Regions from separate parts of the Halopseudomonas sp. 4NH20-0008 genome, predicted to be linked through region 2. Evidence: riboswitches for the same ligand, from Rfam matches in the RefSeq annotation. Region 2 holds a riboswitch; the other holds the start of a gene.
What was found. Region 2 has a riboswitch for cobalamin ahead of btuB (TonB-dependent vitamin B12 receptor). Riboswitches for the same ligand answer to the same signal wherever they lie in the genome.
Positions count from the first base shown of each region.

Region 1: linked by a shared signal. The riboswitch ahead of AC27HQ_RS15560 (TonB-dependent receptor domain-containing protein) and the one ahead of btuB (TonB-dependent vitamin B12 receptor) in region 2 are both predicted to bind cobalamin.

Region 1 covers NZ_BAAJMD010000018.1:48,784-57,924, reverse strand. Annotated here, with positions in the region: gene AC27HQ_RS15590 (16S rRNA (uracil(1498)-N(3))-methyltransferase) at 1-581, shown strand, start outside; gene AC27HQ_RS15585 (methyltransferase domain-containing protein) at 784-1,821, shown strand; gene AC27HQ_RS15580 (sulfite exporter TauE/SafE family protein) at 2,035-2,811, shown strand; gene AC27HQ_RS15575 (exodeoxyribonuclease VII small subunit) at 2,880-3,119, shown strand; gene AC27HQ_RS15570 (polyprenyl synthetase family protein) at 3,116-4,003, shown strand; gene dxs (1-deoxy-D-xylulose-5-phosphate synthase) at 4,173-6,056, shown strand; cobalamin riboswitch at 6,107-6,323, shown strand; gene AC27HQ_RS15560 (TonB-dependent receptor domain-containing protein) at 6,450-8,360, shown strand; gene AC27HQ_RS15555 (helix-turn-helix transcriptional regulator) at 8,394-9,141, opposite strand, start outside.
Region 2 covers NZ_BAAJMD010000013.1:25,798-34,938, reverse strand. Annotated here, with positions in the region: gene AC27HQ_RS13285 (nitrate- and nitrite sensing domain-containing protein) at 1-1,149, shown strand, start outside; gene AC27HQ_RS13280 (ABC transporter substrate-binding protein) at 1,600-2,943, shown strand; gene ntrB (nitrate ABC transporter permease) at 2,976-3,851, shown strand; gene AC27HQ_RS13270 (ABC transporter ATP-binding protein) at 3,863-4,654, shown strand; cobalamin riboswitch at 4,702-4,945, shown strand; gene btuB (TonB-dependent vitamin B12 receptor) at 5,067-6,887, shown strand; gene AC27HQ_RS13260 (hypothetical protein) at 6,916-7,503, shown strand; gene cobO (cob(I)yrinic acid a,c-diamide adenosyltransferase) at 7,500-8,111, shown strand; gene AC27HQ_RS13250 (cobyrinic acid a,c-diamide synthase CobB) at 8,108-9,141, shown strand, end outside.

The DNA of each region.
Region 1 (9,141 bases), on a different contig from region 2:
CCGGCACCCTGCTCGAGGTCAGCAAGCGCGATCTGCGCATAGCGCTTGCTGCACCCGTGTCCGGACTACCTGAATCACCGCTTGCAGTTCACCTTGGTCAGGCCATGTCACGCGGTGACCGCATGGATTGGGCGATCCAAAAAGCCGTTGAACTGGGCGTCAGCAAGATTACCCCGCTGTATACCGAGCGCTGCGAGGTCAAGTTGCAGGGCGAGCGGGCGGACAAGCGTCAGGCCCATTGGCAACAGATCGCCGTCAGTGCCTGCGAACAATGTGGCCGCAGCGTCGTCCCGACCATCCATGCACCCGTGGCATTGGGTGAATGGGCTCGAACACTGGACTGCGACCTGAAACTGGTCCTGCATCACCGTACCGAGCAGTCCCTGGCCAGTCTTGAAAGGCCCAGCACCCTGGGACTGCTGATCGGCCCGGAAGGCGGCCTGAGTGCAGCGGAAATCCGCCAGGCCGAAGAGGCGGATTTTCGCGCAGCGCGATTTGGCCCGCGGGTTTTGCGCACCGAAACCGCACCGGTTGTCGCCCTGACCCTGGCCCAGCAGTTATGGGGCGACTTTCAGGACTGAAGCACCGGGCCTGGCCAGGCGAGTTAGGGACCGGCGCTGGATGTATTCTGTTACAGCAAAGTTCGAGGTCAGCGACAATCCTGACGCTGCAAACCCAGACTGTTTCGACGCTTTATGCCATGCTAGAAATCAGTCTGATACGTGCCGTACCTGTTTGGTTTGGCACGTCAGTAAGGCAGCCCCTTCGCATCAAGGACACAACGTGCACGAATCCGTTCAAGACTACTATGGCAAGGTTCTGCAAAGCAGTGCCGATCTGAAAACCTCAGCGTGCTGCGATATATCCAGCATGCCGGAGTGGCTAAAACCCCTGTTGGCGAAAATCCATCCGGAAGTCACAGAAAAGTACTACGGTTGTGGTCTGGTTGCCCCCCACTTATTAAGCGGCTGCCGCATTCTTGATTTGGGCAGCGGTTCAGGCCGGGATTGCTATGTACTGGCACAGTTGGTCGGCGCCGAGGGCCAGGTAACCGGGGTAGATATGACCGCCGAACAACTGGCCGTAGCCAACAAACACCTGGACTTCCATGCCGAGCAGTTCGGCTTTGCCAATGTCGATTTCCACCATGGCTATATCGAGCAGTTGGACGCGCTGGGTCTGCCGGACAACCATTTCGACGTGATTGTCTCCAATTGCGTGATCAACCTGTCACCCGACAAGGATGCCGTGCTGCGCGAAGCCTACCGCCTGCTCAAGCCGGGTGGTGAGCTGTACTTCTCTGACATTTACGCTGACCGCCGCCTGCCCGACGCCTTGCGTCAGGACGAGGTGTTATATGGCGAGTGTCTGGGCGGAGCGCTGTACTGGAACGATTTCGAGAACCTCGCCAAGCGCCATGGTTTTCTCGACCCGCGCCTGGTCGAAGATCGCCCGCTGGAGATCACCGACCCGGCGATTGCCGCCAAGCTCGGCAACATCCGCTTCTTCTCCGCCACTTATCGCCTGTTCAAACTGGACAAGCTGGAGCCGGCCTGCGAGGACTACGGTCAGGCCGTCATCTACCGCGGCAGCATTCCCGAAGCCGAGCACCTGTTTAAACTGGATAAGCATCATGCCATTGAAACTGGACGCATTTTCCCGGTCTGTGGCAATACCTGGCGCATGCTGCAGGAGACCCGTTTTGCTGCGCACTTTGAGTTTATTGGCAGCTTCGATCACCACTACGGCATATTCCCCGGCTGTGGTGGTGCGCTGCCCTACACTGCCACCACGGCACTAGATGCGGCCCCCTGTTGTTAGCCTCTGGGCGCACGGCGGCGGTGGCCGATCACGTCCGCTGCCGTCTGCTGCTCCAGAACTGATGGACCACGGTCCTCAAGCTTGCCCCAACCTTAACCTCGACATTGCTGTGCCAAACCAGTAATGAACCAATAACGATTTGGGTTAGGCACTGGCTGTGCCGCTGAGATAGATACGCACTGTCGTTACACTCCAAGATTGAAAGAGGTTAGCGTGGAACTCTGGCACATCCTGCTGATTTTGGTCGGTGGTTTTGCGGCAGGCGCGATGAATGCCCTGGCGGGTGGCGGTACCTTCTTCTCCTTTCCAGCGCTGCTGTTGGCGGGCATCCCGCCGGTCAGCGCCAATGCCACCAATGCCGTGGCACTCTGGCCGGCCAGTCTGAGCACGGCGCTGGCATTACGTAAGGAAGTACGTCATCTGAACGGGCTCCTTTACCTGTTGCCGCTGTGTCTGGCGGCCTTGATCGGTGGCTTGATCGGCGGCCTGGCTCTTTTGCTGACCACGGACCAGACCTTCTTCGTTCTGATCCCCTGGTTACTGCTGCTGGCCACCCTGCTGTTCAGTTTCAGCCGAATCATTGCGCGCTGGGTGGAGCGCATCAGCCAACGCAGTGGCGCGCCGGAACGGCTGAGCCCGCTGGCTTTTTGCGCACAGACAGGGGTATCGCTGTATGGCGGTTTCTTTGGCGCGGGCATGGGCATCATGATAATTGCCAGCCTGGCGATTGCCGGACATACCCGGCTAGTGGAAATCAATGCGTTGAAAAGCCTGCTGTCCTCGCTGATCTACAGCGTCGCGGCCCTCACGTTCATACTCGCCGGCGCAGTACACTGGCCGGCACTACTGATCATGCTGATCGGTACATTGAGCGGAGGCTACGTCGGTGGGCTGTTTGCCCGGCGCCTGCCGGACATCTGGTTGCGCCGGCTGATCATTGTCATCGGCTGGGGCCTGACCGGGGTTTATTTCCATGAGGTTTATGCCTGATTGACCGCCCACTGCGGCTTGGGTAATGTTCAGCCCCTGTAGCATCGTCATCTTACCGAGGACAGTTCGTGGCCAAGAAAAAAACCACCGTCGATTTCGAGCAATCGCTTGGCGATTTGCAGGCACTGGTCGAGCGCCTGGAAAGTGGCGATCTGAGCCTGGAAGAGTCATTGAGCGCCTTCGAGCAGGGCGTTGCCCTGACGCGCGACTGTCAGCAGGCGCTGCAAACCGCCGAGCAGAAAGTGCAGACGCTGATGGAGCAACAGGGTGAACTGACCAGTGAGCCCTTTGACGGTCCGGCTGAATGACCGACTTCAGTGGCTATCTGACCGGCTGCCAACTGCGCATCAATCAGTATCTGTCAGAGCAGTTGCCCAATGGCGAACCGCGACTGACACGCCTCTATCAGGCCATGCGCTATAGCCTGACCAACGGCGGCAAGCGTATTCGCCCGATGCTGGCCTATGCCGGCTGTGCCGCACTCGGCGGGCAACCACAGCAGGCTGATGTGGCCGCAGCGGCGGTCGAACTGGTCCATGCCTACTCCCTTGTCCATGACGACCTGCCGGCCATGGACAACGATGACCTGCGTCGCGGCCAGCCAACCTGTCATCGCGCCTTTGATGAAGCCAGTGCGATTCTCGCCGGTGACGCCCTGCAGGCCCTGGCCTTTGAATGGCTAAGCCTGCGTGGTGATTACCAGCCAACAACCCGGTTGCAGATGATCCAGTTGCTGGCTCGCGCGGCAGGCCCCGAAGGTATGGTCGGCGGCCAGGCCATTGATCTGGGTGCCGTCGGGGAAAAGCTTGACCTGGCCACGCTGGAGGGCATGCATCGGCTGAAAACCGGCGCCCTGATTCGTGCCAGTGTGCAACTGGGCGCGCTGGCCAGTGAGCAGGCTGAGCCTTTACAACTGGCTGCATTGGACAACTATGCCAACGCCATCGGGCTGGCCTTTCAGGTCCAGGACGACATTCTGGATATCGAAAGTGACACCAGTGTGCTGGGCAAACAGCAGGGCGCCGACCTGGCCCGCGACAAGCCCACCTACCCGGCTCTGCTGGGACTGGATGGTGCTCGTGAACTGGCCTCGCAGCTGCGCGATCAGGCCATCGACAGCCTGACCGACTTTGATCAGCAAGCCGATCGGCTACGCCAGTTGGCAGACTATATTGTTGCCCGGCGCTTCTGATTCCAGACCTGTTCAGATCCGTTTATCCCGCCCTTTCTTTGACAAGCACTGACACGCCGGCTGACCAGTCAGTCTGTTTCCAGCGACATCTTGGCTGTTGGGCAATACCTTGGCTTCGGGTAAACTGCTTATTTTCTCCTGCCCCGTGCAGCACCCAGAGCCCTGTTTGATGCCAAGTACTTTCCACGACATTCCCCGTGAGCGCCCGGCCACACCGCTGCTCGACAGCCTCGACAGCACCGCCCAGCTGCGTGCGCTGAATGAGCTTGAGCTGCCGCAACTGGCCGACGAGCTACGGGCCTTTTTGCTCTGGAGCGTGAGTCAGACTGGGGGGCATTTCGGTGCGGGTCTGGGTGTCATTGAGCTGACCATTGCACTGCATTACATCTATGACACGCCCAGTGACAGACTGGTCTGGGATGTCGGCCATCAGGCCTACCCGCACAAGATTCTGACTGGCCGCCGTGAACGCATGGCCAGCCTGCGCCAGAAAGACGGTCTGGCTGCCTTTCCCCGGCGCAGTGAAAGCCCCTACGATACCTTTGGCGTTGGCCACTCCAGCACCTCGATCAGTGCCGGCCTGGGCATGGCCATCGCCGCTCGCTTGCAAGGTCTGAACCGCCGTACCGTGGCGGTTATCGGTGATGGCGCACTGACAGCTGGTATGGCCTTCGAAGCGCTCAACCATGCCTCCGATGTCGAGGCCGATATGCTGGTGGTGCTGAACGACAACGACATGTCGATCTCGCGCAACGTCGGTGGCATGTCCAATTACCTGGCAAAAATCCTCTCCAGCCGCACTTACTCGCACATGCGTGAAGGCAGCAAGAAAGTCTTGTCCAAACTGCCCTCTGCCTGGGAGCTGGCGCGCAAGACCGAGGAGCACGCCAAAGGCATGCTGGTGCCAGGCACCCTGTTCGAGGAGCTGGGCTGGAACTACATTGGCCCGATTGACGGTCATGACCTGCCAACGCTGGTGACGACGCTGCGTAATATGCGCGAACTCAAGGGTCCGCAGTTCCTGCATGTCGTCACCCAGAAAGGCAAGGGCTTCTCGCCCGCCGAGGCCGACCCGATTGGCTACCACGCCATTACCAAACTGGAACCCAAGCCAGCCAGCAACGGCATCAGTAAACCCAAATTCTCCAACGTCTTTGGCCAATGGCTGTGCGATATGGCCGCCGAGGACCCGCGCCTGATCGGCATTACCCCGGCGATGAAGGAAGGCTCGGATCTGATTGCCTTCAGTGAGCGCTATCCCGGACGCTACTTTGACGTCGCCATTGCCGAACAACATGCTGTGACGCTGGCTGCTGGCATGGCCTGCGAAGGCGCCAAGCCGGTGGTCGCGATTTACTCGACCTTCCTGCAACGGGCCTATGACCAGTTGATTCACGATGTTGACGTGCAGAACCTCGACGTCCTGTTTGCCATCGACCGGGCCGGACTGGTCGGCGAAGATGGGCCAACCCATGCCGGCAGCTTCGATCTGACCTACCTGCGCTGCCTGCCGAACATGTTGATCATGGCCCCGGCTGACGAAAACGAAACCCGGCAAATGCTTACTACCGGCTTTCTGCACAATGGCCCTGCGGCCGTGCGCTACCCGCGCGGTACCGGCCCCGGCACGCCGATTGATCCCGCATTGGAGGCCTTGCCGATCGGCAAGGGCCTGATTACCCGTCAGGGTCGTGATACGGCCATCCTGTGTTTTGGCACCCTGCACGCCCAGGCCCTGATTGCGGCCGAAGCACTGGATGCCACTGTGGTCAATATGCGCTTTATCAAACCACTGGATACCGCCCTGCTGCAGCAGATGGCCGACAGTCACAGCCTGCTGGTAACACTGGAAGAAAACAGCCTGATGGGTGGCGCCGGCAGCGGCGTAAATGAATGGTTGCTGGCCAATGGCATAGCCTGCCCAGTTCTCAACCTCGGCTTGCCAGACAGCTATGTCGAACATGCCAAACCGGCGCAGATGCTCGCCGAATGTGGTCTGGATGCCAACGGCATTGAACGGGCCATTCGTCAGCGCCGGGCAAAAAGTAACTAAAGATGTCATCAAGCACTTGACCCTTCGGGGTCAAGCTTCTACAGTCCATCCCGCTTCCAGTCGCACTGGGTGCCCTGCCTGGCTATCCGGCCACAGGGTTAAACGGGAAGTCGGTGCAACCCCGACGCTGCCCCCGCAACGGTAAAGGATCACAGGTCCGGTGATAGGGACCTGTCGGTAATGTGCATCAGCCACTGTGCCTCGGCATGGGAAGGCCACATTATTTGTATCCTGAGCCCGGAGACCGGCCCTGTGCGAGGTATCTGCCATGGCAGATACCGTAGCTGAGGTGTCGCGGAGGGCGTCACCCGGCCAGTGCATGGCTGTCCCTCCATCCGACAGATTTCGCTGGCTTCTCGCCCTCCTCAAAAGAATGACTTTTGAGGATTCATGATGAACAGGCAGTCTTTTCTGATTCCAGCCTTACTGGCTACCGGCATGGCCCAGGCGAACACCCTGGAGCTGGCTGACACGGTGATCACCGCGTCTCGGGTTGAACAACCCCGCAGCCAGGTTCAGTCGGCCAACAGCGTGTTTACCCGCGATGATATTGAGCGCCTGCAGCCCCAGGATGTACCGGCGCTGCTTGAACGCGTCCCTGGTTTGCACATCGCCCGCAACGGTGGCGCGGGCTCATTGACCGGGGTTTTCCTGCGCGGCACCAGCAGCGCGCAAACCCTGGTACTGGTCGACGGCCAACGCATTTCCGGCAGTTCCAGCGGTGTCGCCAGCCTGGAATTTCTAAATATTGAACATATTGAACGGGTTGAAGTTGTCCGCGGCGGTCGCTCGGCAATCTATGGTTCAGATGCCATTGGTGGCGTAATTCAGATCTTTACCCGCCAGGGCGATAACCAAGGCTGGCAGCCGCGCCTGACCGTCGGCCTGGGCACCCATGGCCGGGTTGAGCGTAGCCTGGGTCTGTCCGGCGGCAACACTGAAACAAGGCTGGATCTTGGCCTGTCACTGGATGAGCACGACGGCTTCAAGCGCACCACCCTGCCCGGCAGTAACGACAGCCAATACCGTAACAAGGCGGCCAATCTGAGCTTCTCCCACCGTTTCAGCGAGCGCTTGAGAGTGGGTGTGACCGGCCTGCACCAAAGTGGTGACAGTGAGTATGATTTCACCCTGTCGCCTGCCGCCTTTGCCGAAGCCGAGTTTGGCCTGTCCAGCGTCAACAGCTTTGCTGACCTGCAACTGACTGAACGCTGGGCCAGCCGCCTGGAGTTGGGACACAGTGAAGAGCGACGGATGACCACCGATCCCTTTGGTGGCTCGGTGTTCAACAGCTACCGCGACCAGGCGAACTGGCTTAACACGCTGGACCTGAACGCCTATCACAGCCTGCTGCTTGGCGCAGAGTGGTATGAAGATCGACTCAACAGCTCCAATGAGTTTACCCGAACGGCACGCAGCAACCGCGCCGGTTTAATCCAGCATCGCTTCAGCGGCACCCGGTTCTCGACCGAAGTCGGCTTACGACATGACCGCAACCAGCAGTTTGGCAGTGAGAACACCTGGAATGCCGCCGGCACCTGGCATATGAGTCTGGAGCAGGAGCTGGTTCTGTCCTACAGTCAGGCCTTCCGCGCGCCGACCTTTAACGACCTGTATTTTCCCGATAGCTGTTTCATGGGCTCGTGCACCATCTTCGCCAACCCCGATCTGAAGCCGGAAACGGCCCGCAGTTATGAGCTGCAATGGCGTGCCCAGCTGTCGCCGGCGACCCGCTTGGAAACCTCGATTTACCGTATCAATCTGCGTGATGCGATCGTCACCAACAATGCCCTGGATGGCAACCAGGCCGGTAACCCCGACCCCTTCCGCCCGGACAATATAGACAAGGCACGTATCCATGGCGCCGAAGTTAGCCTGTTCACGCAACTGCTCGGCTGGAGTCTCAATACCAGCTATGCCCTGGTTGATGCGCGCAACCAGAGTGGTGGCGGCAATGATGGCAACCGGTTGGCGCGTAGACCCATGAACAACCTGTCGGTGGATATTGATCGGCGCTTTGATAGCATCAGCGTGGGTGCCAGTTGGCTGGCGAAAAGTCACAGCTATGATGATCTGAACAACAACAATCGAATCCCCGGCTATGCCCTGCTGGGTCTGCGCAGCAGTTGGCAGGCGAGCGACGAACTGCGCCTCAATCTGGTTGTCGACAACCTGCTGGACCGGGACTATTACCAGGCCCGGGGCAGTGCCTTTGATGCCATCACCTTCGACCCGGTACCCTTCCGCTACCGGGAAGGCGGCAGAATGTTCATGCTCTCGGCACACTGGACCCCACTGTTCTGAATCAAACTACCTGCGTTATCCGGCCAACGTACCTCAGGCCTGATAACGCAGGCCCTGCTGATTGCCAGCAGGAACGCCAAAGCACCTACCCTCATCCCGGCTTATGCGCCGACGGTAATCACGTGGACTCAACCCGGTCCAGCGCCGAAACGCCCGGGTAAAGCTGCTCGGGTCCAGAAAGCCAACCTCATAGGAAATACCCGTCAAGGATTTCTCTGGGTCAGCCAGCAACCGCAGGGCCTCCTCGCGCCGGGCCTGATCAAGCAATTGTTCATAAGAGGTATTGTGCTGCCGCAGCAAGCGACGCAGATGGCGGGTACTGACCTTGAGCGGCTCGGCAATCTGCTCCTCATTAACCGGGCCGGTGCCCAGGCGATGCTGGATGTCCTGCCTGACCTGTGACACCACATCGCCAGCCGACATACTGGCCTGCAAGCTGCGCAAAACCCCGGTCATACCGCCCAGCATGCCGGGTGTCGCGCTTGGCAGTGGCAAGCGCAACCAGCTTGACGGCAAGCTGAGCGCATACTGCGGACTGCTGCGCACGGCATCACACCATGGGATTCCGGCTCGCTCAATCTCGTTTGCGCGCGGTGATTGCAAGGCCAGCCCACCCGATGCCTGTCCAATTACGCCAACAAATCGCTCGATCTGTCCGGCCAGTAATCCGAGCAAGGCATCAAGCTGCTGTGGATGCGGCTGCCCCACTGGCTTGAGCAACAGGATCACACGGCTGCTGCTGTGCTGCATGTCGATCTCTGCCTGGGTACTGATCAGGCTG
Region 2 (9,141 bases):
TCCAATATTTGTCTGGGTAGTCAGGATCCGCGTTTTCGCGCCGGACTCGATGACCTGACGGCGGATAGCCTGGCGCGTCAGGCGCAGGTCATCGATTGTTTCAACCGAATGGATCTGGAATCCAGTTGTGGTGCAGACAAGGCGCGGTTATTCAACCGGATCGCCTACGTCCTTCATTGCCTCCAGGGGTTGCCCCTGTTGCGTCAGGGGGTCCGTCAACAGCAGCTGTCTTCACAGGATGCCACACGGCATTTCACCCGTCCGATTGGCGGCTTGCTCAGTGTGGTTTTCGAGGCCGCGGATACCGCAGTGGATCCGGATATCACCCGCAACCTGGTTGCCCTGTTTAACTTCATGCAGGGCAAGGAATTGGCAGGTCAGGAGCGCGCCTGTGGCGTAGCCGGCTTTATCGGCGGTTACTTCAACGACGAGCTCAAGGTACGTCTGCAATATCTTGGCGAGGCGCAACAGCGCTGTTTTGACTGTTTTGCCGACCATGCCGATACGGCCATGCTCGGCCAGTGGCAATCACTGTGCGACGACGCTGTGCTTGGTGAGATTGGGCGTCTGCGTCAGGTGGCTATGCGCTCGCTCAAGTCCAGTCCCGTGCCCGGCTCCGTGGCAGAATTGTGGTTTGATTTGACCAGCCAGCGCATCGATAGCATGAAGCAGCTTGAGGATCGCCTGACTGAGCAGTTGCAGCAGCTCTGTCATAGCAAGATTGCCCAGGCCCAGTCCGACCTGGAGAATCACCGAGCGCTATTGCAGCGCCTCAGCAGCCTTGATCGCGATGCTGAACAGCCAGCCACCATGCTGTTCAATGTGCAGGTCACCGAGCTGGACAGTGTCCCGGCGGACAATATGGGTTCGCAGCTCAATCGCTCTGTATTTGATGTGCTGCATGCGCAAACCCTGCGGCTTCAAGAGTTGAGTCAGCAACTTGATGAGGCCAGGCGCTCGCTGAGCGAGCGCAAGCTGGTTGATCGGGCCAAGGGCTTGCTGATGACCCAGCACGGACTCAAGGAAGATGAGGCTTACCGTATGCTGCAGAATGCCGCCATGGAGCGAAGTCAACGCCTGGCGGATGTAGCCCAGACCCTGCTGGATTATGCCGATTTGCTGCAGGGCAAGGCTCAGGCGAAGCGCTGATCCTGGCTTCGGTGCTCCGAGTCTGTGCATATTTGCCGCCACTGCTCTGATACTGTGCGATGAAGTTGATACTCGGCGCGTGCAGTTACGCAGCCCTAGCAGTCATTTCCCTCCAAGTGGTTTTCTCCGTTGGTAGTGCGGGCCGCTAAGCTCGAGAGATTCTGCGTTGTTGGTATAAAAATAACCAAATTCAGACGGTTACAGTTTCTTTTATAGGTCTTTTTTGAAGTGCCGAGATCTGTTTGCAGATTGCGTTTTGACCTTGTTTGAGCGGCTTGTCGGTCTGGTATTACGGTCTGGCCGAAATTGGCACGTTTTCTGCTCAAGCTAAATCAGGTCCATCTGGACCACCACATATGAACACGGGCAACGGCGTCCACCATGGTTTCGATACTACTTCGGCCCATGCGTGCACGCCGTTTTTTTATGCATGTTGAAAGGGGACTGACAATGGATGACAAGACTGGCAAAGACACAACAGCAAGCCCGGTAGCTATCAAGCGCAGGGACTTTCTCAAATACTCGATTGCCGCCGTTGGCGGCGCAGCATTGCTTGGTGCAGTGCCAGGGGGTATGCGGAGTGCAGCCTGGGCGGCAGGCACGGATGGATTGGAAACCACCAATGCCAAGCTGGGCTTTATTGCCCTGACGGATGCGGCACCGCTGTTCGTTGCGGATGAGAAGGGCTTTTTCGCTAAGCATGGCATGACCGGCGTTGAGGTGTTGAAGCAGTCGTCCTGGGGTACCACCCGTGACAACCTGGTGCTGGGTTCGGCGCGTAACGGCATTGATGGCGCGCACATTCTCACGCCCATGCCCTATCTGATCAGTACCGGCGCCATGACCGCCAATAATATCCCGACACCGATGTACATCCTTGCGCGTCTGAATCTTGGGGGGCAGTGCATCTCCGTTGGTCAGGAATACATGGACCTGCAACTGGGCGTTGACAGCCAACCCTTCAAGGCCGCGCTTGAGGCCAAAAAGGCCAGTGGCAGAGCCGTCAATGCGGCCATGACCTTCCCTGGCGGAACCCATGATCTGTGGATTCGTTACTGGCTGGCAGCAGGTGGAATTGACCCGAACAGTGACATTTCCACCATTGTTGTACCGCCGGCGCAGATGGTGGCGAACATGAAGGTGGGCAGCATGGATACCTTCTGCGTGTGTGAGCCCTGGAACGAACAACTCATCAACCAGAAGATCGGTTACACCGCGCTGACCACCAGTGAGCTGTGGCAGAACCACCCGGAAAAGGCCTTGGGTATGCGTGCGGATTGGGTCGATGCCAATCCGAATTCGACCCAGGCCTTGTTGATGGCTGTTATGGAAGCGCAGATGTATTGCGAAGATCCGGCCAACCGCGAGGAGGTGGCGCAGATCTGCGCCAAGCGTCGCTGGATCAACGCCCCGTTCAATGACGTGGTCGAGCGCATGAAGGGCAACTTCGACTACGGCAACGGCCGGGTGGTGGAAAACAGCCCGCATCAGATGCGTTACTGGAAGGACAACGCGTCCTATCCCTACAAGAGCCACGACAAGTGGTTCCTCACCGAGGACATTCGCTGGGGCTACCTGCCTGCCGATCTGGACATGGATGCACTGGTTGACAGCGTCAACCGTGAGGACCTCTGGCGTGCGGCGGCAGCCCGTCTGGGTGTGCCGGCAGAGCAGATTCCGGCATCGACCTCGCGGGGTATCGAAACCTTCTTCGACGGCAAGGTCTTTGATCCGCAGAACCCGCAAGCCTACCTCGATAGCCTGAGCATCAAGGCCATCAAAGCCACGAGTTGAGCATGATCGAGCAACCAGTAAGGGGGGTGCCCATGAACGCGAATGTGAAGATTGATCCGGCCAAGGCCCAGGCATTCGAGCCTGACCCAAGGCACAACATTGAGCTGCCACAGTGGTTGCAGCATTACGGCGGACTCTTTGTCCAGCGGCTGCTGCCGCCCTTGTTGTTTACCGGCGTGCTGTTGATGCTCTGGCAGATGCTCTGTTCGATGGAGGGCAGTGCATTGCCGCCACCCACCCAGGTGGTGACCGATACCTGGGAGCTGATCGTTGATCCTTTTTACGATAATGGTGGGAATGATGTGGGTATGGCCTGGCAGATTCTCGCCAGCCTTGAGCGGGTGGCTTATGGTTATCTGCTGGCCGTTGTGGCGGGTATCAGTCTGGGTGTGCTGGTGGGGCAGTCGACCTGGGCCATGCGTGGTCTGGACCCGGTATTTCAGGTACTGCGTACCGTACCGCCGCTGGCCTGGTTGCCGCTGTCACTGGCCGGCTTTCAGGACAGTAATCCGTCCGCCATCTTTGTGATCTTTATCACTGCGATCTGGCCGATCATCATCAACACCTCGGTCGGCGTGCGCAATATCCCTGAGGATTACCGCAATGTGGCCCGGGTGCTGCGCCTTAATGGTGCCGAGTACTTCATGAAGATCATGCTGCCGGCTGCGGCGCCGTATATCTTCTCCGGCTTGCGCATTGGGGTGGGCCTGTCCTGGCTGGCGATTGTCGCTGCAGAAATGCTGATTGGTGGCGTGGGCATCGGTTTCTTTATCTGGGATGCCTGGAATGCCTCGCTGATCAGCGACATCATCCTCGCGCTGATTTACGTCGGTGTGGTGGGTTTCTTTCTTGATCGTCTGGTGGCCTGGATTGGTCAACTGGTGACCCGTGGCACCTCGGCAGGCTAAGGAGAATAGAGATGAAAGGCTATCTGAATATCGAAAAGGTCTCCAAGACCTTCATCACCGGCAAAAACGTCAGTGAGGTGCTGGTGGATATCAATTTGAGCGTCGAGCGCGGCGAGTACATCTCGATCATAGGTCACTCTGGCTGTGGCAAATCCACGGTGCTGAATATTGTCGCCGGACTGATCGACTCCAGCTCAGGCGCAGTCATTCTGGATGGTAAGGAGGTCAGTGATCCAGGCCCGGACCGCAGCATGGTATTCCAGAATCACTCGCTGTTGCCCTGGCTGACGGTCTACCAGAATGTCGCTATCGCGGTTAAAAAGGTCTGCCGCAACAAGAGCTCTGCCGAGCAGCATGAATGGATACGTCACAACCTGGATATGGTGCATATGAGCCATGCCCTGGACAAGCTGCCGAGTGAGATTTCCGGTGGCATGAAGCAGCGGGTAGGTATTGCCCGCGCGCTGGCCATGGAGCCCAAGGTGCTGTTGCTGGACGAGCCTTTTGGTGCGCTGGATGCGCTGACCCGCGCACACTTGCAGGATGAGGTGATGCGTATCCAGGGTGAACTGAAGAACACGGTGCTGATGATCACCCACGACGTTGACGAAGCGGTACTGCTCTCGGATCGTATCGTGATGATGACCAATGGCCCCTCGGCAACTATTGGTGAAATACTCGAGATTGACCTGCCGCGACCGCGTGACCGGATCGCGCTGGCGGATGATCCCAAGTACAACCAGTACCGTCAGGCGGTGTTGCGCTTCCTGTATGAGAAACAGCGCAAGGTCGAGGCGGCATGAGTCGGTCAGCGCCCGTTTTGCGATTGACCTTGTAACAAAAAGCTTCTAACCTGCAAGCCGCTTCAGGTGCCCGCCGGTTTTCAATCGGTGGGTGAAACTGGGAAGCCGGTGCGTCTGCCGATTGCAGACAATTCCGGCGCTGCCCCCGCAACGGTAAGCGAGCGTCAGTCGATGTGAATCGGCTGGCACGTCATCGCCATACACCACTGTGCCAACGGCATGGGAAGGTGCGGTGACGGGATCAATGATCCGCTCGTAAGCCCGGAGACCGGCCTGACGCTTATCACAGCAGAGCGGCGGGCTTTGCGGGTGTGCGGTCTCCTGCTGTGCCGGATCCGTCTGCCTTAATGCTCCGCCGACTGCTTACCTACAGCAGTGTCGTACGGGTTGGTACGACGGAGCACTTGAACGCATGAACCGCTTTTTCTCCGCCACTTTGGCGGTGGCCTGTATGGGCCTTTCTTCCTTTTGTCTTGCCAATTCTCTGAGCCTGAATGATCAGGTAATCACCGCCACGCGAACGACTCTGTCGGCGAGTGAGGGCATTGCTTCGGTCAGCGTTATCGAGCGGGCCGATATTGAACGGTTGCAGGCAACCAGTGTGGCGCAGTTGCTACGCCGCGTGCCGGGCATCAACCTGACCAACACCGGAGGCCATGGCAAGAATGAGGCCTTGGGCATTCGCGGTACCAACAGCAATCATGTACTGATATTGATCGACGGCATACGCCAGGGTTCGGCGACCACGGGTGACGTGGCGCTGCAGAACCTGCCGGTCGAGCAGGTCGAGCGTATCGAGGTGGTGCGCGGCCCGCGCTCCAGTCTCTACGGCTCGGAAGCCATAGGCGGGGTGATTCAGATCTTTACCCGCCGGGGCGAGCAGCAGGGCGCGCGGCCCTGGGCGGCGGCGACGGCGGGTAGCCGTCATTATGACGCTGGCAGCGCCGGGGTTTTCGGTGGCCTGGGCAATGCCTGGTACAACCTGGGGCTGAGCAGCATGGGCACCCGCGGCATTGATGCGCGCCCCGGCGCGCCATCCCCAGAACCTGACAACGATGGCTACCGGGAGTGGTCGGCCAATCTCAATCTGGGCTATCGCTTTGATAGCGGTCTGGAGCTGGACGGCCATGTCATCGAGGTGCGCTCGCACAATGACTATGATTCCGGCTTCAAGGCTAACGCCGACAACCTGCTGCGCACCCATGGTCTACGCGCACGCTTCGCGCCCACCGATCCCTGGCTGGTGACCCTGCAGGCTGGGCGAAGTGAAGACAAGGTCGATACTTTCAATGGCGATGTTTTCAACACCCGTATCGATACCCGCCGTGACAGCTTCAGTTGGCAGAACGATGTGCGCATCAAGCCCGGCCAGGTACTGACCCTGGGCTATGACCTGCTGCAGGACTCGGTCAGCGGCACTACCTCGTTTGCTGAAGACAGCCGCGACAATCACGGCGCTTATGCACAATACCTGGCACAGCTAGGTCGCCACGAGCTGCAGTTCAGTGCCCGACATGATGATAACGAACAGCATGGCACCTACAACACCGGCAGCATTGGCTATGGCTATGCCATCAACGACAGCCTGCGGACCAGTGCCAGCTATGGCACAGCGTTCAAGGCGCCGACCTTCAACCAGCTGTACCACCCGACCTTTGGCAATCCGGATATCAACGAGGAGACCTCCCAGGGACTGGAGCTGGGTCTGGACGGCGAACACCTGTGGGGTAGTTGGGCGGTGGCGGTCTATCGCAACAAGATCGACGACCTGATCGCCTACTTCAATCAGGGCAGCGGACTGCGGGCGCAGAATATCGACAAGGCGGTCATTACCGGCATTGAACTGTCGATCGCCAGCCAGGTGCTGAATTGGGATCTGAGCAGCAACCTGACGCTGCAGGACCCCGCCAACAAGTCTTCCCGTGCCGGTCAGGGCGACCTGCTGCCTCGCCGCGCCGAACAGATATTCAATCTGGATCTGGATCGCCGTTTTGGTCGGCTGGGCGTCGGCGCCAGTCTGCATGTCGAGGGACGGCGTTGGGATAACGCCAGCAACACCAACGAGCTGTCCGGCTACAACACCGTCGAGTTGCGCTCCGAATATCAGTTGAGTGATAGCTGGCGCGTTCAGGCGCGCATCAGCAACCTGTTTGACAGCGACTATGAAACTGCCGCGACCTACCAGCAACAGGGTAGGGCGGGCTATCTGACCCTGCGCTATCAAGCGCTTTGATTTACCCAAACATCCAAGGAGGATGACCATGTTGGACCTGTCCAGACGTAGCCAGTTGGCTATTGGTATCGTACTTGTACTGCTGATTGCCATGACCCGTGGCAGCCATTTCAGCCTGGTCAATCTGCCGGGCGCATCCTGGGCGGTATTCTTCCTTGCCGGGGTGCTGCTCAAGCCGCGCTGGGTATTTCCGCTGCTGTTTCTGCAAACCACCTTCATGGACATCATGAGTGTCGGCTGGAGCAATGCCGGGCATCACTGCATGACAGTTGCCTACTGGATGTTGTTGCCGGCCTACGCTGCGCTCTGGTTTGGCGGACGCCTTTACGCCCGCTGGCATCGTGAGCAATTCAGCAGCTTGCTGGTACTGGTACCCACTGCGCTTGGCAGTGCGCTGGTTTGCCAATTGTTTTCCAGTGGTGGCTTCTATTTCTTCTCCGGCCGTCATGAGAGTCCGACCTTTGTCGGCATGCTCGAGCGTATTGCCACCTACTACCCGCAATACCTTAGCGGCCTGGCGCTGTATGTGGGTGCTGCGACGCTGATCTATATCGCCGCGCGCATTTACCACGCCCACACGGCCGCGAGTGCAGGGCAAGCCGGTCGTCAGGCATGAGTGACAGCGCTGAGCGTGACGAACGCCACCGCCTGCGCATGCAGCGCAAGAAGGCGGTAGTCGATGAGAAGATCGCCCAGGCCCAGAACGAGCATGGCCTGCTCCTGGTGTTGACCGGCAATGGCAAGGGCAAGAGCAGCTCGGCCTTTGGCATGGCCGCGCGCAGTCTCGGCCACGGCATGCAGGTGGGCATAGTGCAGTTCATCAAGGGTGCCCGCAGTACTGGCGAGGAAACCTTCTTTCGGCGTTTCCCCGAACAGGTGCGTTATCACGTGATGGGCGCCGGGTTTACCTGGGAAACCCAGGATCGCCAGGCCGATATTGCCAAGGCCGAAGCCGCCTGGGCTGTAGCCGTGGAGTTGATGAGCGATGCCGAGGTGGCACTGGTGGTGCTGGATGAGCTGAGCATAGCCCTCAAGTACGGTTATCTGTCGCTCGATCAGGTGTTGCGCGACATCGGCTCACGGCCGCTGGCCCAGCATGTGGTGGTCACTGGTCGCGGCGCGCCCGCTGAGCTGATCGAGGCCGCCGATACGGTGACCGAGATGGGGGTGGTCAAGCACGCCTTCAAAGCGGGCATCAAGGCGCAGAAAGGGGTGGAGTTTTGAACAAGAGCGCAGTAACAGAGCAGCAGTGTCCGGCGTTACTGATCGCCGCGCCTGCTTCCGGGCAGGGCAAGACCACCATCACCGCTGCACTGGCGCGGCTGCATAGCCGTCAGGGCAGACGCGTGCAGGTGTTCAAATGCGGGCCGGACTTTCTCGATCCTATGATCCTGCAGCGCGCCAGCGGTCGGCCGGTGTACCAGATCGACCTGTGGATGATCGGCGAGGATGAAAGCCGACGCCTGCTCAATGCGGCGGCGGCCGAGTCCGACCTGATCCTGATCGAGGGCGTCATGGGCCTGTTTGATGGCACGCCCTCGGCGGCGGATCTGGCGCGCTGTTTTGGCGTGCCGGTCATGGCGGTGATTGATGGTTCGGGCATGGCCCAGACCTTCGGCGCCATGGCCCATGGTCTGGCCAGCTATCAGCCTAACCTGCCCTTTGCCGGGGTATTGGCCAACAAGGTCGGCAGTACGCGGCATGGGGAGATTCTGCGTGACTGCCTGCCAGCGGGCCATACCTGGTTTGGTGCGTTGCCGCGTAGCGAAGCAATCACGCTGCCGAGCCGCCACCTGGGCCTGGTTCAGGCGGATGAACTGGCCGATCTGGATGCGCGACTGGATGCCGCTGCCGATGCGCTGCTGGAGACATTGGGCACGCTGGCGGATGGCGAGGTTGCACCCTTGCCCTCACCGGTGCGCTTTGCCGTTCCTGAGAACACTGGCGACCTGTCTGCGCTGCAAGGCCTGCAGGGCGTGCGTATCGGGGTGGCGCGCGACAGCGCCTTCGCCTTTATCTACCAGGCCAATCTGGATCTGCTGGAGGCGCTGGGCGCCGAGCTGGTGTTTTTCTCGCCGCTGGCCGATCGGCAGTTGCCGGATGTGGACAGCCTCTATCTACCGGGTGGCTACCCCGAATTGCATCTGGCCGAGCTGGGCAGCAATAGCGCCATGCAGGCGGCGATTCGGCAGCATCATGCGGCGGGCAAACCGATTCATGCCGAATGTGGCGGCATGCTCTACCTGTGCGAATC